DNA from 3 places in the Sodalis sp. RH16 genome. Region 3 is predicted to be linked to each of the others. Evidence: predicted binding sites of a transcription regulator. Region 3 holds the regulator's gene; each other region holds the start of a gene.

Region 1 (7,681 bases), 2.8 Mb from region 3:
ACAAAATTACCCATTCCCGATCCCGAGCAGGAATTGGTGTATGTCATGAACGCGGTGCGTACCATCCGAAAAAATCTGCGCGGCGAGGTGCCTTTAATCGGCTTCTCCGGCAGTCCCTGGACCCTGGCAACCTACATGGTTGAAGGCGGCAGCAGCAAATCCTTCACCAAAATCAAAAAATTGATGTATACGGAACCGAAGAGCCTGCATCTGCTGCTGGACAAACTGGCGGATAGCGTCACGCTTTATCTGAACGCCCAGATTCGCGCCGGCGTCCAGGCGGTGATGATTTTCGATACCTGGGGCGGTGTGCTTACCGGTAATGGCTACCGGGAATTCTCTCTCGCTTACATGCATAAAATCATCGACGGTCTGCTGCGGGAGAACGAAGGGCGCCGGGTGCCGGTGACCTTGTTCACCAAGGGCGGCGGACAGTGGCTGGCACAGATGGCCCAAACCGGTTGCGACGCCCTGGGCCTTGACTGGAGCACCGACATCGGCGACGCCCGCCGCCTCGTGGGAGATAAAGTGGCTCTGCAAGGCAATATGGATCCGTCGATACTGTACGCCCAACCGCAGCGCATCGAGCTGGAAGCCGCTGAAATACTTGCGGGTTTCGGGTACGGGGAAGGACATGTGTTTAACCTGGGGCATGGCATTCACCAGGATGTGCCGCCGGAAAACGCCGGCGTATTGGTGGAGGCGGTACACCGCCTGTCGCGTCCTTATCACCCTTAATCCTTACCACATGTAGTCGCCGGCGTTATCATTCGTTGACGCTGAGGTTATCACCCGTAGGAGCTGGCATTATGGAAATTGTGGATATAGCCGGATTACGTGCGCAGCAAATCGCCACCGCGGGAAATGTTATCCGTCATGACGCTTTTGATTTCGAGACCCCGTCAATCATCGCCGGCGCCGATGTGGGATTTGAACAAGGGGGCGAGGTGACCCGCGCGGCCATTGCTCTGCTGCGCTTTCCGTCCCTGGAGCTCATCGAGTATCAGGTGGCGCGTATCAATACCACCATGCCGTATATTCCCGGCTTTTTGTCCTTCAGGGAGTACCCGGCCCTACTGGCCGCATGGCAGCGTCTTTCGCAGCAGCCGGATTTGGTCTTTGTGGACGGCCACGGCATCTCCCATCCGCGCCGTTTGGGGGTCGCCAGTCACTTTGGCCTATTAATCGACCGGCCCACCATCGGCGTGGCGAAACGCCGCTTGTGCGGTCGTTTCGAGCCGCTGAGCGATGAACCGGACGCCAGGGCTCCTCTCATCGATAAAGGTGAGCAGGTCGCCTGGGTATGGCGCAGTAAATTACGCTGTAATCCGCTGTTTATCTCCACCGGGCATCGGGTGGGTTTGGACAGCGCGCTGCATTGGGTGCGCCTGTGTATGAGAGGATACCGTTTGCCTGAACCTACCCGCTGGGCGGATGCGGTGGCCTCGAATCGCATGGCGTTTCAGCGCTGGCGGCAAGATCAGGAAAGCCCGGACTTGTTTAATCCGCAATAGGGGAACCGGGCAATTTCGGGTACACTGCTTCGCAATATTAAGAATATTGAGATAGTGCGATGTTACGTAATCCGATACATTTGCGTCTGGAGAAGCTGGACAGCTGGCAACACGTGATTTTTATGGCATCGCTGTGCGAGCGGATGTATCCCAACTACCATTTGTTCTGTACGCAAACCGGTTTTGGCGAAGCAGCGATTTATCGTCGCATTCTCGACCTGGTTTGGGAGACACAGGTAGTTAAAGATGCTAAGGTCAATTTTGATTTACAATTAGAAAAGCTGGAAGACTGTATTCCCGCGGCCGATGACTTCGATTTTTATGGTGTTTACCCGGCGATCGATGCTTGTGTCGCGCTTAGTGAATTATTGCATTCGTATTTAAGTGGTGAGACGCTGGCACATGCCGTCAGCGTAAGTGAAACTTCCATCCATACGGTAGCAATGCTGGAAATGACCGAAGCTGAACGGGAAATGCCCGATGAAGAGCTGAGCGCATTACCCGCCATTGAGCAAGAATGGGATATCCAATGGGAGATTTTTCGCTTGTTGGCGGCCTGTGAAAATCGCGACCTAGATTTAATAAAGGGACTGCGGGCAGACCTGCGCGAAGCCGGAATTAGCAATATTGGGATAAATTTACAGCAATAAGGCAATAAAACGTGATTTAAGACCTGTTTTGCCATGTCTTAAGACTTCACATCTGCACCCTGTCTGGTCTACATTTGGGGGGGCATAAAAAAAGTGGCTATCGGTGCGTGTTTGCAGGAGAGCGCTAAATTTTTGGCATATCCGTCGCACTCGATGCTTAGCAAGCGATAAACACACTGTAAGGATAACATATGAACAAGACTCAACTGATTGATGTAATTGCTGATAAGGCTGATCTTTCCAAGGCACAGGCAAAGTCAGCATTGGAATCCACTTTGGCGGCAATTACTGAGTCTCTAAAAGAGGGTGATGCAGTACAATTGGTTGGTTTCGGTACTTTCAAAATTAATCATCGTAGCGAACGCACTGGACGCAATCCTCAGACCGGCAAAGAAATCAAAATTGCTGCGGCCAATGTGCCCGCATTTGTTTCTGGCAAGGCCCTGAAAGACGCTGTTAAGTAAATACAGTGTGTTGGTGAAAAGATTAAGCGGAGGGGCTACTATGCCCCTTTTGTTTGCGCGCCGGTGGGGCTGGATTGGGCTGTTTGCCGTTATGCTCAACGCCTGTAGTCACCGCCAGGACCAACTGCCTTCCTTCACCGCCAGCGGCTATATTGCCGACCGGGGCGTAGTGCGTTTATGGCGCAACGACGACCAGGCGCAGCGAGCGGTCACCATTCTCAGTGTCTACAGCCCCTATGAAGGGGATAATACGACTATTACCCGCTACCAGTATCTGGACGACCAGGTGCGTCAAATCAACCGTACGCAGAACGGTGCCCATGCACAGGTAGTGCAAATCCGTTTTGATGACAAAGGCAACGTGAGTTTTATGCAGCGCCAGCGGGATCAAGTACGGGAAAAACTCAGTGACGACGAATTGGCCCTCTATCAGTTCGAAGCCAATCGCCTGCTTCAAGACAGTCATTCATTACGCGTGGGCCATGTGCATCTGGTGCAAGGACAGTGGAGAGACGGCGCAATGTATAACTGCCAGGACAAGGCTGTTAATCCCAATTTCGACGGGCGTTCCCTGTCGTGGATAGCGGCGCGATCAACACATTCAGCCCGGCCGCTGGGAGTGGCGTGGCTAGAGGCCCCCGAAGGAACCCAGTTATTATTGGTCGCCAACGAAGATTTTTGCCGCTGGCAACCCAAGAAAAGCGATCTTTAGGCTTTTCGCTACGCCGGTAGGTAGACTCGCCGCGTTTGACGAGTCTCTTTGGATTCCCGAATGCCTCAGAGGGATTTTTCCCGCTCGATGGCGCGATAGCCGATATCGGTACGATAAAAACTGTTTTGCCAATGGATAGCACGCACGCCGCGATAGGCCCTGGCCTGCGCATCCGCCACGGTATCCCCCAATGCGGTAACGCATAGTACCCGACCACCTTGTGTCAGCACTTTGCCGTCCTTGAGAGCGGTACCGGCATGGAAGACTTTTTCCCCTTCCACCTCCTGCGCCGGCAAGCCGGTAATTTCATCGCTGCTGCGATATGCCGCCGGATAGCCGCCGGCCGCCAACACTACCCCCAGGGCGGGACGCTGATCCCATGACGAGGTTTCGCGATCTAATCGGCCGTCGGTGGCCGCAAGGCAATGGGCCACCAGATCGGAGCGCATGCGCAGCATAATGGGCTGGGTTTCCGGATCGCCGAAGCGGCAGTTGAATTCAATGACTTTGGGATTGCCTTCAGGGTCAATCATCAGTCCGGCATACAGAAAACCGGTGTAGATGTTACCTTCGGCCGCCATACCGCGCACGGTCGGCCAGATAACCTGATCCATAACGCGCCGGTGCACCTCGTCCGTGACGACCGGGGCCGGGGAATAGGCGCCCATGCCGCCGGTATTCGGCCCGGTATCACCATCCCCCACACGTTTGTGGTCCTGGCTGGTGGCCATGGGCAGCACATGTGCGCCATCCACCATGACGATGAAACTGGCCTCTTCCCCTTCCAGGAACTCTTCCACCACAATCCGGTGTCCGGCATCGCCAAAAGCGTTGCCCGCCAGCATGTCCTGAATCGCCGCTTCCGCTTCCGGCAGTGTCATCGCGACGATAACCCCTTTGCCGGCGGCCAAACCGTCCGCCTTGATAACGATGGGCGCGCCTTTTTCACGCACGTAGGCCAGCGCCGGTTCGATTTCGGTAAAATTACCGTATGACGCGCTGGGAATATGATGCCGGGCCAGGAAATCCTTGGTAAACGCCTTGGAGCCTTCCAACTGCGCGGCGGCTTTGGTCGGGCCGAACACCCGCAAACCGGCGGCGCGAAACGCGTCGACGATGCCCAGCACCAGCGGCGCCTCGGGGCCGACGATGGTCAGACCGATATCATGGCCTTGGGCAAATTCCACCAGCGCCGGGATATCGGTTGCGGCGATGTTGACATTCTCCAGCGCGGGTTCGATGGCGGTACCGGCATTACCCGGCGCGACATACACTTTGCCGGCCAGCGGTGAACGTGCGCTTTTCCACGCCAGGGCGTGCTCACGGCCGCCATTGCCAATAATCAAGATATTCATGGGATGCTCCTGGGATCAGTGGCGGAAGTGGCGCATGCCGGTAAAAATCATGGCGATGCCATGTTCATTGGCCGCGGCGATGACTTCATCATCGCGGATGGAACCGCCGGGCTGGATAACACAGCTGATCCCCACGGCCGCCGCGGCGTCGATACCGTCCCGGAAGGGGAAAAACGCATCGGAGGCCATGGCCGATCCGCGCACGTCCAAGCCTTCGTCAGCGGCTTTGATGCCGGCGATTTTTGCCGAATAGACCCGGCTCATCTGGCCGGCGCCGATACCGATGGTCATATTGCCGCGGGCATAAACGATGGCGTTGGATTTAACGTATTTGGCCACTTTCCAACAGAACAGCGCATCCCGCAGCTCCGTTTCGCTTGGCTGACGTTCGGTCACGATGCGCAAATCCGCCGGCCCGACCATACCCAAGTCCCTCTCCTGCACCAGCAGGCCGCCGTTGACGCGTTTGAAATCCAGACCGGGTATCCGTGCCTGCCAGGCCCCGCAGGTTAATACCCGTACGTTTTGTTTCGCCTTGAGTACGGCCAGGGCGTCATCGGTTATGGACGGTGCGATAATCACTTCCACGAACTGGCGGCTGATAATGGCTTTGGCGGTAACGGCATCGAGGGGACGGTTGAAGGCGATAATGCCGCCGAACGCCGAGGTCGGGTCGGTCTTATAAGCCCGTTCATAGGCTTCCAAAAGCCCATCGCCGATGGCGACCCCGCAAGGATTAGCATGCTTTACAATTACGCAGGCCGGTTCGGCAAACTCTTTTACGCACTCCAGAGCGGCGTCGGTATCGGCAATATTGTTATAGGATAAGGCTTTGCCTTGCAGCTGTTGCGCGGTGGCGACGGAGGCCTCACGGGTCTGCTCTTCGATATAAAATGCCGCCAGCTGATGGCTGTTCTCGCCGTAACGCATATCCTGTTTTTTAACAAAATTCAGATTCAGGGTGCGGGGAAAGCGGCCGGCGGGGGCGGAAGTCTCACCATAATAGGGGGGGACCTGGCTGCCAAAATAGTTGGCGATCATGCTGTCATATGCCGCGGTGTGTTCAAACGCTTTAATCGCCAGGTCAAAGCGGGTGTCGTAAGTCAATGAACCGTCGTGCCGGTCCATTTCATTGAGCAGGCGAGGGTAATCCGCGCTGTTCACCACAATCGCGACATCCTTATGATTCTTGGCGGCGGAACGCACCATGGTGGGACCGCCGATATCGATATTTTCCACCGCATCTTCGCGGGTACAATCTTCCCGCGCCACGGTTTGGGCAAACGGATAAAGATTTACCACCACCATATCGATAGGCTCGATGGCATGCAGTTGCATAATGGCATCATCCTGGCCGCGGCGACCCAAAATACCGCCATGCACTTTGGGGTGCAGTGTCTTAACCCGACCGTCCATCATTTCAGGGAAGCCGGTGTAGTCTGAAACCTCGGTCACCGGCAATCCGGCTTCCGCCAAAAGGCGCGCGGTACCGCCGGTGGACAGCAGTTTAACGCCGCGCTGCGACAGGGACCGGGCGAATTCTACGATACCGGCTTTGTCAGAAACACTGAGCAGAGCACGGCGTACAGGACGTGGTTGTTGCATAACAAAGTTATCCCTTGATTGGATAGTTTTAATAACACTGACACGCACCGGCGTTCATTTATAAAAGGCCACTGATGCATGGAATACCGATGCTGATAAAATAGGCGTGAATTGTAGCGAAAACGTTTGCGTGATGCTCGCCAAATTTTGCCTGTCATGCATGTCTGTGGATAAGTTTGTGCACAAGCGGGTATAACCCCCTGTTTTGCTGTGGAAAGCAGCGAACGAGCCTATTCAGGCAAAATACCTGTTGCGGCTCCATTAGAATTCCCTATAATGCGCCTCCATCGACCGGGACTGTGAGCAGCTTCACAAGGACCGAAAACGAGTCAGAAGCAAGCCTGACGGGCTTGACACTGATAGGGGAAAGCGTAATATACGCCACCTCGCGCCAGACTGAATCATAGCGGCGCACGCTCTTTAACAATTTATCAGACAATCTGTGTGGGCACTCACAAGACCGTATCGAAACACAACAATACAAGTCTTAGAGTGTTTACCAGTTAATTCAGTAATGAATGAAACAGTAGATTCTTTGAGCATCAAGCTTTTAATTGAAGAGTTTGATCATGGCTCAGATTGAACGCTGGCGGCAGGCCTAACACATGCAAGTCGAGCGGCAGCGGAAAGTAGCTTGCTACTTTGCCGGCGAGCGGCGGACGGGTGAGTAATGTCTGGGGATCTGCCCGATGGAGGGGGATAACTACTGGAAACGGTAGCTAATACCGCATAACGTCGCAAGACCAAAGTGGGGGACCTTAGGGCCTCACACCATCGGATGAACCCAGATGGGATTAGCTAGTAGGTGGGGTAACGGCTCACCTAGGCGACGATCCCTAGCTGGTCTGAGAGGATGACCAGCCACACTGGAACTGAGACACGGTCCAGACTCCTACGGGAGGCAGCAGTGGGGAATATTGCACAATGGGCGCAAGCCTGATGCAGCCATGCCGCGTGTGTGAAGAAGGCCTTCGGGTTGTAAAGCACTTTCAGCGGGGAGGAAGGGGTTGGGTTTAATAGATTCAATCATTGACGTTACCCGCAGAAGAAGCACCGGCTAACTCCGTGCCAGCAGCCGCGGTAATACGGAGGGTGCGAGCGTTAATCGGAATTACTGGGCGTAAAGCGTACGCAGGCGGTTTGTTAAGTCAGATGTGAAATCCCCGAGCTTAACTCGGGAACTGCATTTGAAACTGGCAGGCTAGAGTCTCGTAGAGGGGGGTAGAATTCCAGGTGTAGCGGTGAAATGCGTAGAGATCTGGAGGAATACCGGTGGCGAAGGCGGCCCCCTGGACGAAGACTGACGCTCAGGTACGAAAGCGTGGGGAGCAAACAGGATTAGATACCCTGGTAGTCCACGCTGTAAACGATGTCGATTTGA
Region 2 (7,681 bases), 430 kb from region 3:
AAGGTGTACCATTAGCCAAACTCTGAGCAAGCTGTAATTTAAAATCAGGATAACCCTTAGTATCCAAACGACGACAAAAACGGTTGACTGTGGGCTCGCTGACTTCGGCCATCCGGGCCAGAATGGCGATACTGGAATGGATAGCGGTCTGGGGCGTGGCGAGGATGACTTCCGCCACTTTACGTTCAGACTTACTCAGCAACTCCATATGGCTATTAATCTTTTCCAGCATGTTCATAAGTGGATTGCTCATGGTTTTAACCGATTTCACACAAAGGAGAAATCATTACCGATTTGATGAAATATACTACGAGCCGGAAGGCAAAGGCAGCTAATCCGGCGAACACAACGAGTTTTTTACCAGACTATGACCCGTGTCTAACTTTCAAAAGTGTAATATATTGACATTATTGTTTGTAAATTACATTTTGTTTGCGGTAAGTAAGATGTTGCATGCTGAAAAATGTGATTTATTGGGGATTTTTCTGGTGATTTACTGGTTGGCGTCAAAAAAAACCTTTTAAAATGTAATAAAATTACAAACATCCTGCACGAGGAGAGGAACATGGCGTTAACATCCATTGCCCAGGCATGCGATCTGGTGATTTTCGGCACAAAGGGCGATTTGGCCCGGAGAAAACTGCTGCCTTCGTTGTATCAGTTGGAGAAAGCCGGATCCATAAACCCCGATACCCGTATCATCGGGGTAGGCCGTGCCGATTGGGACGTGAAAGCTTATACCAAGGTGGTACGCGAAGCGCTGGAAACCTTCATGAAAGAGACTATCGACGAAAAGCTCTGGAAGACGCTCAGCGCGCGCCTGGATTTTTGTAATCTCGATGTAAACGAAACCAAACATTTCTCCCGCCTGGGGGAAAAGCTCGACCAGGAAAACCGTGTTACCATCAACTACTTTGCCATGCCGCCCAATACATTCGGCGCCATTTGCCAGGGTTTGGGAGAAGCCGGGCTGAACAAAGAGCCGAGCCGGGTCGTCATGGAAAAACCCCTGGGTACCGATTTAGCCTCTTCTCAGGTCATTAACGATCAGGTGGCGAAGTATTTCAAAGAGTGCCAGGTCTATCGCATCGACCATTATCTCGGTAAAGAAACCGTGTTGAATCTGTTGGCGCTGCGTTTCGCCAACTCCTTGTTCGCCAGCAACTGGGATAATCGCACCATTGATCATGTGCAGATAACCGTGGCCGAAGAAGTGGGCATTGAAGGGCGCTGGGGATATTTTGATAAAGCCGGCCAGATGCGCGACATGATTCAAAGCCATTTGCTGCAGATTCTGACCATGATTGCCATGTCGCCGCCGTCGGATTTAACCACCGATCGCATCCGCGACGAAAAAGTGAAGGTACTGCGCTCTCTGCGGCCCATTGATCATACCAACGTGCGCGACACCACCGTTCGGGGACAATATACCGCCGGGTTTGTCCAGGGTAAGAAAGTACCGGGTTACCTGGAAGAAGAGGGCGCCAATAAGGCCAGCCATACCGAAACCTTTGTTTCAATCCGGGTGGATATCGACAACTGGCGCTGGGCGGGGGTTCCTTTTTACCTGCGCACCGGTAAACGCCTGCCCACCAAATGTTCCGAAGTAGTCATCTACTTTAAGAATCCGGCGCTCAATCTGTTCCGCGACTCCTATCAACAGCTGCCGCAAAACAAACTGACCATCCGCCTGCAGCCGGACGAAGGGATGGATATTCAGATCCTTAATAAAGTCCCTGGTCTTGATCACAAGCATCGCCTGCAAACCACCAAACTGGATTTGAGCTTTACGGAAACCTTCAACCAGGAGCATCTGGCGGACGCCTATGAGCGGTTGCTGCTGGAAACCATGCGCGGCATCCAGGCGCTGTTTGTTCGCCGCGATGAGGTTGAGGCGGCGTGGACATGGGTGGACTCCATCATGGAAGCCTGGGAGTCGGACAATGACGCGCCGAAACCTTATCAGGCGGGCACTTGGGGACCGGTGGCCTCGGTGGCCATGATAACCCGTGACGGCCGCTCCTGGAATGAATTCGAATAAGTTAACTTATACCCTTTGCCTAACAGGCAAGACTGGAGACACCAAGTAATGAAGAATTGGAAAACAAGCGCGGAAAGCATCCTGACAGCGGGTCCGGTTGTGCCGGTTATTGTTATCAATAAGCTGGAACAGGCGGTACCGTTGGCGAAAGCGCTGGTGGCCGGCGGCGTTCGGGTGCTGGAAGTGACCCTGCGCACCCCGTGCGCCATCGATGCCATCCGCGCCATTGCCAAAGAAGTGCCGGAAGCCATCGTCGGCGCCGGCACCGTTACCAATGTTCAGCAATTGGCCGAAGTGACCGCCGCCGGCGCGCAGTTTATCATCAGCCCCGGGGTAACCGAGCCGCTGCTGAAAGCCGCCACTGAAGGCAACATCCCGCTGATTCCGGGGATCGCCACCGTGTCCGAACTGATGCTGGGTATGGAATATGGTTTACGGGAGTTCAAGTTCTTCCCGGCTGAAGCCAACGGCGGCGTGAAAGCGCTGCAAGCCATCGCCGGACCCTTCTCCCAGATCCGTTTTTGCCCCACCGGCGGGATTTCACCCAAGAACTACCGTGATTACCTGGCGCTGAAAAGCGTGCTGTGCATCGGCGGCTCCTGGTTGGTGCCCAACGACGCGCTGGAAGCGGGCGACTACGCGCGCATCACCGAACTGGCGAAAGAAGCGGTCGCCGGCGCTAAAGCGTAATAACAAAGGCTCCTTCAAGGAAGACTTTCAGACTGCTGACAAACGTACTCGGCGATAATAAGGAGGGACAGGCTGCCGGAAGAGTAAACCGTCCGCGCCAGGGATGGCGCGGATCGAGCCCCCAGGGACGGGTTCACGGCGTGTTTACGATCTGGTAGCCTGTCTCGACCGGGCACCTTGTCAACAAGCTCAAAGGCCCCTGCATTGGGGCCTTTGCTTCACTTCCCCTGCACGTTAATCGCCGCCGCCGCTGCTTTAGCCGCGCTCACGGCGTCTTCCACCGTATCCGCCATGGCCAGAGTCACGCCCAGACGGCGTTTGCCGCTGATGGCGGGCTTGGCGAACAGCCTGATTTGTACTCCGGCCGACAGCGCCTGCTCCAGGCCGCTGAACGTCAGGTTATCACTCTCCAGCTCCGGCAGAATCACCGCCGAGGCCGCCGGACCGTATTGCCTAACGCCGCCCACCGGCAATCCCAGAAAAGCCCGTACATGCAGGGCGAACTCGGATAAATCCTGTGATATCAGGGTGACCATGCCGGTATCGTGCGGTCGGGGTGAGACTTCGCTGAAAATCACCTCGTCGCCGCGCACAAACAGCTCAACGCCGAACAGGCCAAAGCCGCCGAGGGACGTCACCACTTTTTGCGCGATATCCCGCGCCCGCTGCCAGGCCAATGGACTCATGGCCTGCGGCTGCCAGGATTCCCGATAATCCCCGTCCTCTTGACGGTGGCCGATGGGTTCGCAAAAGTGAATGCCGTCCACGGCGCTGATGGTCAGCACGGTAATTTCAAAATCGAACTGCACCAGCCCCTCCACAATCACCTTGCCGCCGCCGGCCCGACCGCCGAGCTGGGCATAATTCCAGGCGGCGTCCAAGGTATCGGCATCCCTTACCAGGCTTTGTCCCTTGCCGGATGAGCTCATTACCGGCTTGATAATAAGCGGAAAGCCGATAGTCGCCACCGCCTGTAAAAGCTCCGCGGGATCCTGGGCGAAACAATAGGGCGAAGTGGGCAATGCCAGCGTTTCCGCCGCCAGGCGGCGTATGCCTTCGCGGTTCATGGTCAGCCGGGTGGCGCGGGCGCAGGGGACGACACGATGACCGAGCTGTTCAAGGGTTACCAGCATATCGGTGGCGATGGCTTCGATTTCCGGCACGATAAAATCCGGCTGTTCCCGCTCGATGAGCGCGCGAAGCGCGTCACCGTCCAGCATATTGATGACATGGGAACGATGGGCCACATGCATCGCAGGCGCATCGGCATACCGATCGACGGCAATCACCTCTACCCCCAGCCGCTGACACTCAATGGCCACTTCCTTGCCAAGCTCGCCGGAACCCAACAGCATGACTTTGGTTGCGCCGGGACGTAAAGCCGTTCCGATAGTTACCATTTTTTCCCCCTGACCTGATAAAAATTGCGCGCAGTATAAACGAAATCGTTTGCCTATGCAGCAGGACCAGGTAGCATGCCGGTAAATCCCTTTGTATCAATGGTTAAGCCAAACGGTTAAAGTGTTATCTTTTGCTTCGGTAACTATAAATCCCTTTCTCAAGCGAATTTTAACAGGCTATTATCATCTAATACCCTGAATACGGATAAACAGTACATGTGGAGGATCTATGCATAAAACGGGACCCGGTCTGTTGGGGGCATTGGTGCTGGGACTGATCTTGTCCCCTCTGGCGACGGCGGCCGATCAGACTCAGTCAGGTACGGCGGAACCCGCCGCCCAGTCATCGTCCGACGCCGGCTCTGCGGCGCAATCACCCTCCGCCCAAACCCAGGCGACGCCGAACGCTACCGATAACGCCACCCCCCAGCCACCGGCGACGGGGCAAAACAGCGCCCCTGCGGCCGCGACACCCCAGACGCCGTCCGCCGCCGCTCCCGCGCAGCCATCGCCCCCGGCCAACGCCGTTCCAGCGCCGGCCGATACCTCGCCGGTACCGCCTCCGGCCCCGACCGATACTGCGCCGGCTCAGCCTTCCGCACCGGCTAACGCTGTACCCGCCCAACCGCCGGCGCCGGCCAATAATTCTTCCGCACCGGCTAAACCGGCACCGGCCAAACCCGCGCCCGCCAAACCGGCTCCGGTGAAAAAGGCTACCGGCGATAAATCCAACGCGGCCAAAACCACCGCGGCGGAACAGGCCAAAACAGCTGCCAAGAATCCGCCGGTGCAAACCTTCGCCGTAGCGCCTTGCCCGGATTTGAATGCGACGCAAGTAGCGGAATTAATCCAGCAGGATTACACCCAAAACCGGTTCCCACGTTTTGCCGATGATAAACAGGCTTTAGGCGACACCATGGTGGCCTGGATCAATCCGGAAGAGGTGACGGGCACCGGCGACAGTTGGCAGGCGCCGTTGAAAATCCGCGGACAAACCGCCGATCGCAGCTACGGGGTTACCCTTGACTGCCAGAAAGGCGTAATCAGCTATACCTTGAGTAAATGAGTTAATATTTTTCCCCATAATTGTCTCAATATACCCTAAATAATTCGAGTTGCAGGAACGCTAACGCGCCTGCAACTCGAAGTATGGGGGTATAAACTGAATACCGCCGAATGCCTGTTTCATTGAGGTGCATCCGCAAGCTCCCCGGTCATTGTTTTCCCCGACGCATCACTTGTGGCCCGGCACCGCTTGGCATCCTGGAATATTCGTGCCACTCTGTTTCTTATGCAGAATTTAAGTAAGGGTATGTATGATTTTTCCACCAATAGCCGATAAAAGACCGCACCGCCTCACCATGCACGGTGATACCCGCGTGGATGATTATTACTGGCTGCGTGATGATAAGCGTGAAGACCCGGCGGTGCTCGATTACCTGGCCAAAGAAAATACCTATGGCGAGGCCATGATGACCGGCCATGAAGAATTGCGCCATAAGCTGTTTACCGAAATGGTGGAGCGTATTCCGCAACAGGATCGATCCGTACCCTATGTCCGGCGCGGCTATCGTTACCAGAGCCGTTATGAAGAGGGCAATGAATATGCCATCTACACCCGCCAGTCCGTGGATCTGGACGAACAGCAGGACGAGTGGGAGGTATTGCTCGACGGCAACAAACGGGCGGCGCAAAGCGAGTTTTACACCATGGGTTCGCTGGATGTCAGCCCGGACAATTCCATTGTCGCCGCCGCCGAAGATTTTCTGTCGCGGCGGCTTTACGGTATCCGCTTCAAAAACCTGGCGCGGGATTCCTGGTATCCGGAAGTCATTGAAAACGCGTCGTCAGGCTTTGAATGGACCAACGATTCCCAATATCTCTACTACGTGCGTAAAAACAAAAAAACGCTGCTGCCCTACCAGGTTTACCGCCACAAGGTGGGAACCGCAACCGAGCAGGACGAGCTTATCTATGAGGAAAAAGACGACTCCTTTTACGTCAGCGTCCATAAAACCACGTCTGAACGCTACATTATCATTGCCCTGGGCAGCACCACCTCCGGGGAAATCCTGTTGCTGGACGCAGACTCCCCACATGCCCGGCCGCAGCTCTTCCTGCCGCGCCGCCACGACCATGAATATTCGCTGGATCATTTCGGCGGGCATTTTTACCTGCGCTCCAACCGGGAGGGGAAAAACTTCGCCCTCTATCGCAGCGAAACCGCGGATGAATCCTTTTGGGAAACTTTGATCCCGGCCCGGGACGACGTGGTGCTGGAGAGCTTCACGCTGTTTCGCGACTGGCTGGTCCTCGAAGAGCGCCACCAAGGCCTCACCAGCCTGCGCCAAATCCATTGGCAAAGCGGCGAGGAAAAGGGCATAGCATTCGACGATCCCACCTACGTAACCTGGCTGGCGTACAATCCCGACCCGCAAACGCCATGGCTGCGTTATGGCTACTCTTCCATGACCACGCCCACCACACTGTTTGAATTGAATATGGATACCGGCGAGCGAAAATTGCTCAAACAGTCCCAGGTCAAGAATTTCGACGCGGAAAATTATCGCAGCGAACGGCTGTGGATCGCCGCCCGGGACGGTACTGATGTTCCGGTATCGCTGGTCTATCGCAAGGATCTGTTCAAACCCGGCCATAATCCGTTACTGGTCTATGGTTACGGATCTTACGGCAGCAGCATGGATCCCGATTTCAGCGCCAGTCGTCTTAGCCTGCTGGATCGCGGCTTTGTCTTTGCCCTGGCGCACATTCGCGGCGGCGGCGAACTCGGCCAGCAGTGGTATGACGACGGCAAGTTGTTCAACAAAATGAATACCTTTAATGACTTTATCGATGTCAGCCGCGCGCTGCTTGCGCAAGGCTACGGCGATACCAAACAAGCCTTCGCCATGGGCGGCAGCGCCGGCGGACTGTTGATGGGAGCAGTTATCAACATGGCGCCTGATCTGTTCAAAGGCGTCGTGGCGCAGGTGCCGTTCGTTGATGTCATCACCACCATGCTGGATGAATCCATCCCCCTCACGACCGGCGAATACGATGAATGGGGCAATCCGGAAGAGAAGGCCTATTACGACTACATGAAGCAATACAGCCCTTATGACCAGGTCAAGCCCCAGGCTTACCCGCATTTGCTGGTGACCACCGGCCTGCATGATTCCCAGGTGCAGTATTGGGAACCGGCCAAGTGGGTCGCCAGGCTCAGGGCCAATAAAACCGATGACCATCTGCTGCTGCTCTGTACCGACATGGACTCGGGCCATGGCGGTAAATCGGGCCGCTTTAAGGGCTATGAGGGCGTATCGATGGAATACACCTTTATTCTTTCCCTGGTGGAGTAAACCCTGCCATTACAGGGCCGTTGCCGTCAAATGCTCCGGTCCTGCGACGCCGCGCTAAGAAAATGATTAATGCTGTAGCGCATATCTGCCGACAGGTCCTTCAGGTTTTTCAACATCCAGTCAAGATAGCCCGGATCTTCCCGGGCGATGCGCTCCATGGATTGCCCCCGGTATTTACCGAACTTCAGCGT
Region 3 (7,681 bases):
TAGGATTGGCTTTTTCTGTTCTGAACGCTCAGGCTAGAAGCCCTCACTGACTCAATTGGACGGCTGATCTTCCTGAGAACCGTATTTCACCGCGGTTTCTTTGATAAGCGGCTGTAGCTCGCCGTGCTGGTACATTTCAAGAATGATATCGCAACCGCCAATCAGTTCACCATCCACCCATAATTGCGGGAAGGTCGGCCAATTGGCGAATTTCGGCAGTTCGGCCCGAATATCCGGATTCTGCAGGACATCCACATAAGCGAAACGCTCGCCGCAGGCGGAAAGCGCCTGTACCGCTTGCGCGGAAAAACCGCAACCAGGCAATTTCGGAGAGCCCTTCATATAAAGAAGAATCGGGTTTTCAGCAATTTGCTGCTGAATTTTTTCAATCGTCGTCATTGTCTCGCTTCCTCAAGCCATAAGCTGGCCTTATCTGCTCTGGGCGGGATTATGCTCAGAATCACTATTCTAACGATTACCGTATAAATAGATAAACGTTTTTTTGCCCGCCATAGCCCGCACGGACAAAGATGCGCAGCACCTTAATAAAGGATAACACCAAAGGCGGCCTTTTACCCGGCGCCGGGGCATGGCTGCCAAACTCTTTTTTAACAATTGAAAAACTGTTGAATTTTGCGCCAAATTATGCCGATGAATGCAACAAATATGCAGTCGTTCACGTTTATTCACAATATGATGATAATTCATGATGCAAAGTAGGGGTAAATAGCTTAAATTCCTTTGAGGCATTTATAACCCCCTCTTTGGGGCCACAGAGGATAGCGTTAATCATGCGTTTATGCTTTACGCTTTTTGTGTTGCTTTTTACTCAGTTATTTTTCAATTTGGCGCATGCCGCGCCCAATGCCGGTATCAATGCCGACCAGCGAAAATCACAGTCCAGTACGGCTAAAACAGGTGACCGACGCAAACGAAAACCTCTTAAAGAGGTGTTGAAGATAACCAAAAAAAGCAAACCGGTGACCGAGCAGAAAATCACCCGTCATAGCACAGACAAACCAAAAGAGCTCGTTGCTGAAAAAAGCAGCAATAAAAAATTACATTCCATACCCGTCGCCAAAGCGAAAGAGCCGGCCGTCGAAAAAAACCACGTTAAAAAATTGCATCCAATGCCCCCCGCAAAAAAAATAGCCAAGTTTACCCCGCCGAAAAAAGGCTACAAAAAGGGTTACGGCAGGCATCGGATGAAAGAAAGCGCCACGCTCGATCTCATTGCCAACGATCAACCCATCATCATGAGCGATAGCCACAAAAAACGCTATCAGCATGCCAAATTGACGGCGATGAACAAGCTGATGTCCCAGATGGGCAAGCCTTATCGCTGGGGCGGCATGTCGCCCAATACCGGGTTCGATTGCAGCGGCCTGATCTATTATGCTTATAAGGACGTGGTACGGATTCATATGCCCCGTACCGCCAATGAAATGTTTCATTTACGCGATGCGGCGCCGGTGAAGAAAGACGATCTGGAAAGCGGCGATTTGGTTTTCTTCCATATCACCAACCGCGGCGCGGCGGATCATGTGGGCGTTTATTTGGGCAACGGACGGTTTATCGAATCCCCCCGCACCGGCCGCGATATCCGCATCAGCTATCTGAATGAAGATTATTGGGCGGATCACTATGTCGGCGCCCGCCGGGTCGTGACGCCGAAAACCATTCGCTGAAAGGAAAAAAAGGCGCCTGGGCGCCTTAATTCATTACCGCGGTAAAGCTGAACGCAATGATCACCAGCAAGGAAAATACCGTGGTCATTAATGACAATTTGAAATCGCTGCTCATCACTTCTCCTTATCACTACACCTATCGCTGAACGGGATATCTTTACACCCGTAGGTTGTAAGCAGTGTCGCATAACCCGATTAAAAAAGCTTGCCGGGCAGCAACTCCCGAGCATATTTATCTTTATCGCTTTCACTTTAGTGCCGAATCAAGGAAAATTGGCGATTTATTTATTTCGGCGTACAGGAGTTCTACACGCATGGCAACCATTAAAGACGTGGCGAAACGCGCCGGGGTATCCACCACTACGGTGTCACATGTCATCAATAAGACGCGATTTGTGGCGCAAGAGACCAAGATCGCCGTTTTGGAGGCCATCGGGCAGCTGCACTATTCCCCCAGCGACGTGGCGCGCAGCCTTAAGATCAACCGCACAAAATCCATCGGCCTGCTGGCCAGCTCAAGCGAAGCGCCCTACTTCGCGGAAATTATCGAGTCGATTGAGCACCACTGTTTTGTGCGGGGATATACCCTTGTGCTGTGCAACTCCCATAACGATCTGAACAAACAGGGCGCCTATCTGGCGATGCTGGCGCAAAAACGGGTGGACGGGTTGCTGGTGATGTGCGCCGAATATCCCGAACCGTTGCTGAATATGCTGGAAGAGTATCGCCATATCCCCATGGTGGTCATGGATTGGGGCGAAGCTCGCCGGGATTTCACCGATACCATTATCGACAATGCCTTCGCCGGGGGTTACATGGCGACCCGCTATCTGATTTCCAGGGGGCATCGCGATATCGGCGCCATACCCGGCCAACTGGCGCGCAATACCGGGGGCGGCCGTCATCGCGGCTACCTGCGGGCCCTGGAAGAAGCCGGCATCGCCATTCCCCATCAATGGATTGTGCAGGGGGATTTCGAACCGGAATCCGGCTATCAGGCCATGAAACTCATTCTGTCCAGGCCGCAAAGGCCCACGGCGGTATTTTGCGGCGGTGATATCATGGCCATGGGTGCAATGTGCGCCATTGATGAAATGGGCATGAAGGTTCCCGATGACATCTCAATTATCGGTTATGATAATGTGCGCAATTCGTGCTTTTTTACCCCGTCATTGACTACCATTCATCAACCCAAAGAAGAGCTGGGCGAGGCCGCGCTGACCATGCTGCTGGACCGTATCACCAGCAAACGGGAAAACGCCAGGATTATCGAAGTGCATCCCGCCCTGATTGTACGCCGTTCGGTGGCCGACGGCCCGTTTCGCTCCTGAAGGGCGGCGCACGGCCTCCTGAGCCCCTTATCAAAGGTGATTCGCTCCCGAATGTAATAATATATTTCATACCGCCGAATGTGCCTGATGAGTTATTGTTTCGATAGGAAATCATTAACTTATCTGTGAAATACATTATTCTGTCAGCTATTGTCTAAACCGGAATGCAGGCTTATACTCAATATCGTTAACAAATATAACGAGTTGTCTAATAATTTTGCTTTAAAAGAATGTCGTGTTTTTACATGGCGTCATCCTATTTATGAAGCGCCCGTCTGACAAACAGTCTATTGGTGTTTTTTATATTCCTCTGTTTATTGTGGTACATCCGACACCACGGATACCCGTGGATGATTATAAAAGCCCGCAGGTATCGGCTACGCTTTTCCTGACGGGGTTATAACAGAAGAAAGGTGATGGAGAAGCTATGAGTTCCTCGTGTGTTGAAGACCTGAGCTTTCATGATAATGCTTGGTATCGAATCATCCATGAAATGCTTGCTGAGGCAGGTGTAAAGATCAACGGCGCAAGGCCGTTTGATATTCATGTCAAGAACCCGGAATTTTTTAAACGCGTGCTAGAGGACGGGTCATTGGGGTTGGGTGAAAGTTACATGGACGGCTGGTGGGAATGCGAGCGACTGGATATCTTTTTTCAGCGCGTTTTAAGAGCCGGTTTGGAAAATAAGCTTCCCCGGCATTTCAAGGATGTTATGCGCGTTGCCGCCGCGCGGCTCATGAATCTTCAGTCTAAAAAACGGGCTTGGATTGTCGGCAAAGAGCATTATGACTTGGGTAATGACCTGTTCAGCCTGATGCTGGATCCCTATATGCAGTATTCGTGCGGCTATTGGAACAAGGCCACCACTCTGGAGGAAGCGCAGCAGGACAAGCTCAGGATGATCTGCGAAAAGCTGCAGTTAAGACCGGGCATGACGCTGCTGGATGTGGGCTGCGGCTGGGGCGGGCTTGCCGCTTATGCGGCCAAGAACTACGGTGTTTCGGTTCAGGGGGTGACTATCTCCGCTGAACAGCAGAAACTGGCGCAGGATCGCTGCGAAGGTTTGGACGTCACTATCTCGCTGCAGGATTACCGCGACCTCAACGTGCAATTCGACCGTATCGTTTCGGTGGGCATGTTTGAGCACGTAGGTCCGAAAAACTACGCCACCTATTTCGACGTCATTGATCGCAACCTGAAACGCGACGGCCTTTTCCTGCTCCATACCATCGGATCCAACCAGACCGATATGAACGTGGACCCCTGGATCGACAAATACATCTTCCCCAATGGCTGCCTCCCTTCCGTGCAGCATATCGCGCGGGCCAGCGAGAAGCATTTTGTTATGGAGGACTGGCATAATTTCGGTGCCGATTATGACAAAACGCTGATGGCCTGGTATGAACGTTTTCTCGCCGCCTGGCCGACGTTATCGGGAAATTACTCGGATCGATTCTTCCGGATGTTCTGCTACTACCTGAATGCCTGCGCCGGCGCTTTTCGCGCCCGTAACATCCATTTGTGGCAGGTATTGTTCAGCCCGCAAGGGGTTGAAGGCGGGATTCGTGTGCCCCGCTAAGCGTCCATTGCGGTACGTTCTTTTGGACTTTCCGCTCCAACGCTTTATTGCCCTGGACGGGCAATAAAGCGTCCCTATCCCGACAGTCGGGATACAGCGTTTTACCTCATGTTAACTTCGTGTCCGGCAGCGACGGCCAGTGCGGCCTCCCGCTGCGCCAAAACCCGTTCAACGGTGTCCACAACCGCCTGGGTTTGCGGATCGATTTCAATATTCACCCGGTTTCCCAGGCGTTTCTTGCCGAGTGTTGTCCTGGTGAGGGTTTCCGGAATCAAGTGGACGCAAAATTTATCCGCGGCAACCTCTCCGATGGTCAGGCTGATGCCGTCGATACCGATATAGCCTTTGTACAGCACATATTTCATCAACTCCTTGTCCGGCATTTTAAACCAAATCTGCCGGTTGTTTTCCGAGGTGACGATTTTAACGATTTCCGCGCTGCACATGATATGGCCGGACATGACATGGCCGCCAATCTCGGCGTTGAACGTAGCGGCACGCTCCACGTTCACCTCATCTCCCACCTGTAATTCCCCGAGGTTGGTAATGCGCAGCGTTTCTTTCATCAAGTCGAAGCTCGCCACATCTCCCTTGATGGCGCTCACCGTCAGGCAGCAGCCGTTGTGGGCCACCGATGCCCCGGTCTCAAGCCCGTCCAGCAGCGCCGGCGGCAGTTTAATGTAATGCGTGCGGAAGTTGGTTTTTTCATCAATTTCCACCACCGACGCGGTGCCCTGAACAATACCCGTAAACATGGCCTTGACCTCTTTTAATGACACCTTAAAAAGATGGGTATTATATTGCCCCAATTTCAGGTGAAAACCAAATACCCTCCCGCGGCGAAACGCTATGCACGGAAAATGTGCATTATTGCACTGGTATAAAGCAGGGAATCCATTACACTATGCCTCAGAAACGCCGCATAAATTACCGCTTAAATTCACTCATAATCATTAATTTATCTGCAGCTTGTATTATTTTTAATCCATAACATCATAGGTGCCTGCGTGCAGAAGTATTTCCTCGAAGCGCGTACATTATTGTCGCTGGCCTTACCGGTGATCCTTGCGCAAATCGCTCAAACCGCCATGGGCGTGGTGGATACCGTGATGTCCGGCTCCGTAAGCGCCACCGACATGGCCGCCGTCGCCGTCGGTACTTCCATCTGGCTGCCCGCTATTTTATTCGGCCACGGTCTTATCATGGCGCTGACGCCGGTCATTGCCCAACTAAACGGTTCCGGCCGGCGCGATCGCATCGCCTTTCAAGTGCGCCAAGGGTTTTGGCTGGCCTTGTCCGTCTCGCTGCTGATTATGTTCCTTTTGTATCATTCCAGGTTTGTCATCGGCAGGATGCATCATGTCGATCCCGCCCTGGCGCAAAAAGCCGTCGCCTATCTGCATTTTCTGCTGCTGGGGGCGCCGGGGTATCTGTTTTTCCAGGTGCTGCGCGGCCAATGCGAAGGTCTTTCCAAAACCAAGCCAGGCATGGTCATCGGTTTCCTCGGCCTGGCGGCTAATATTCCGATCAATTATGTGTTTATCTACGGCAAGCTGGGTATGCCGGCCCTGGGCGGTGTGGGCTGTGGCATCGCCACGGCGTCGGTGTATTGGATTATGTTTGGGGTCATGTGGCTGTATGTGCGCCGGGCCGGCACCTTTGCGGATTTCCGTACCGCCGTCGCTATCGTGCTGCCGCACTGGCCGACCCTGCGGCGTTTGTGCTCGCTGGGATTGCCGGTGGCATCCTCGCTCTTTTTCGAGGTGACGCTGTTTGCCGTGGTGGCGCTGCTGGTGACGCCGCTGGGCATTGTGTCCGTAGCCGGTCATCAAATCGCCCTGAACTTCAGCGCGCTGATGTTCGTACTGCCCTTGTCAATCGGGGTGGCGGCCACGATCCGCGTGGGTTTCCGCCTGGGTGAAAACAAGGTGGACGAAGCGCGGGTCGCCGCCTGGACCAGCCTGGCCGCCGGTGTGATGCTGGCCTGCGTGACGGCGATACTCACCTACCGGTTCCGGGTGCATATCGCCAGCTGGTATAATGCCACCCCGGCGGTAGTGAGCATGGCATCGCATTTGATGTCCCTGGCGGCGCTTTATCAGATTTCCGACTCAATCCAGGTCATTGGCAACGGCATCCTGCGCGGTTACAAAGACACCCGGTCGATATTTTTTATCACTTTTACCGCTTACTGGCTGCTGGGCCTGCCCTGCGGCTATGTTCTGGCGCTGACGGACTATGCGGTCCCCGCTATGGGCCCCAGCGGTTTCTGGATAGGTTTTATTATCGGCCTGACCTCGGCGGCAATCATGATGTCAATGCGCATACGCTGGCTGCAACGTCAGCCGCCGCTGCAGATTCTCCACCGCGCGGCGCGCTGAAACCATCGCCGGCAACGCGTCCCGGCGTGGACAAAAAAACGGCTTCCTGCACATTACGTCGGCAGTTGGATGACCTGGCGGGGAAAAAACGGTTTTTCCCCTTGCAAGGGTTGATAATGCCCGTTAATATTCGTCCCGCTGTCAGACTGGCAGTGTTGTCCGGTATGCGTTCTTAGCTCAGTTGGTTAGAGCACCACCTTGACATGGTGGGGGTCGATGGTTCGAGTCCATTAGAACGCACCATCCTTAGTGCGTCCGTAGCTCAGCTGGTTAGAGCACCACCTTGACATGGTGGGGGTCGGTGGTTCGAGTCCACTCGGACGCACCATATCCATTGTTTCCTTTCTTTTCTGATTTAACCCTTTTTTCCGTTTAAACTTCCATCTCACCCCCATCATCAGGCCGTTTGCGCCGATGCTTTAATATATTTGTAACATGGGACGGTTGGACATGAGTTAATTCCGTAGTACATATGTACAATAGTTGATAACAAAATTTTGCGTATATGCCAAAAAAGTCGCTTTTTGACGCCTAAAGCATTATTTGCGCTGTTTTTATCTTGTGTCCGCCGCCTCAATAACTATAATACGAAACGTTATTTCAATTGAATGGTTTCAGCCGATTGATTAGCCCCATACTAATTAAAATAGTCTTGCCTGTTAAACGTCCCCCGCTTTACCGGGCGACTTGTTTACATTTTTT

Evidence for each region. Region 3 encodes PurR, which represses purine synthesis genes. Its sites were predicted from a motif close to CANGCAAACGTTTGCNTG; they were not measured.
Region 1: the regulator PurR is predicted to act here: its motif matches at 6,416-6,433, upstream of purH (bifunctional phosphoribosylaminoimidazolecarboxamide formyltransferase/IMP cyclohydrolase).
Region 2: the regulator PurR is predicted to act here: its motif matches at 4,170-4,187, upstream of purT (formate-dependent phosphoribosylglycinamide formyltransferase).

What each region holds. Positions count from the first base shown of each region.
Region 1 covers NZ_CP178737.1:1,432,463-1,440,143, reverse strand. The annotation lists gene hemE (uroporphyrinogen decarboxylase) at 1-738, shown strand, start outside; gene nfi (deoxyribonuclease V) at 819-1,514, shown strand; gene ACL2XJ_RS06535 (YjaG family protein) at 1,574-2,164, shown strand; gene hupA (nucleoid-associated protein HU-alpha) at 2,356-2,628, shown strand; gene ACL2XJ_RS06525 (DUF1481 domain-containing protein) at 2,669-3,340, shown strand; gene purD (phosphoribosylamine--glycine ligase) at 3,406-4,695, opposite strand; gene purH (bifunctional phosphoribosylaminoimidazolecarboxamide formyltransferase/IMP cyclohydrolase) at 4,711-6,300, opposite strand; rRNA gene ACL2XJ_RS06510 (16S ribosomal RNA) at 6,852-7,681, shown strand, end outside.
Region 2 covers NZ_CP178737.1:5,186,029-5,193,709, reverse strand. The annotation lists gene ACL2XJ_RS23815 (MurR/RpiR family transcriptional regulator) at 1-238, opposite strand, end outside; gene zwf (glucose-6-phosphate dehydrogenase) at 566-2,041, shown strand; gene ACL2XJ_RS23805 (bifunctional 4-hydroxy-2-oxoglutarate aldolase/2-dehydro-3-deoxy-phosphogluconate aldolase) at 2,090-2,731, shown strand; gene purT (formate-dependent phosphoribosylglycinamide formyltransferase) at 2,950-4,131, opposite strand; gene ACL2XJ_RS23795 (YebF family protein) at 4,361-5,197, shown strand; gene ACL2XJ_RS23790 (S9 family peptidase) at 5,448-7,490, shown strand; gene exoX (exodeoxyribonuclease X) at 7,517-7,681, opposite strand, start outside.
Region 3 covers NZ_CP178737.1:4,752,667-4,760,347, reverse strand. The annotation lists gene ACL2XJ_RS21675 (Grx4 family monothiol glutaredoxin) at 52-399, opposite strand; gene ACL2XJ_RS21670 (hypothetical protein) at 531-710, shown strand; gene ACL2XJ_RS21665 (C40 family peptidase) at 792-1,688, shown strand; gene ACL2XJ_RS21660 (YnhF family membrane protein) at 1,714-1,803, opposite strand; gene purR (HTH-type transcriptional repressor PurR) at 2,003-3,019, shown strand; gene cfa (cyclopropane fatty acyl phospholipid synthase) at 3,447-4,598, shown strand; gene ACL2XJ_RS21645 (riboflavin synthase subunit alpha) at 4,700-5,353, opposite strand; gene ACL2XJ_RS21640 (MATE family efflux transporter) at 5,606-6,979, shown strand; tRNA gene ACL2XJ_RS21635 (tRNA-Val) at 7,146-7,222, shown strand; tRNA gene ACL2XJ_RS21630 (tRNA-Val) at 7,231-7,307, shown strand.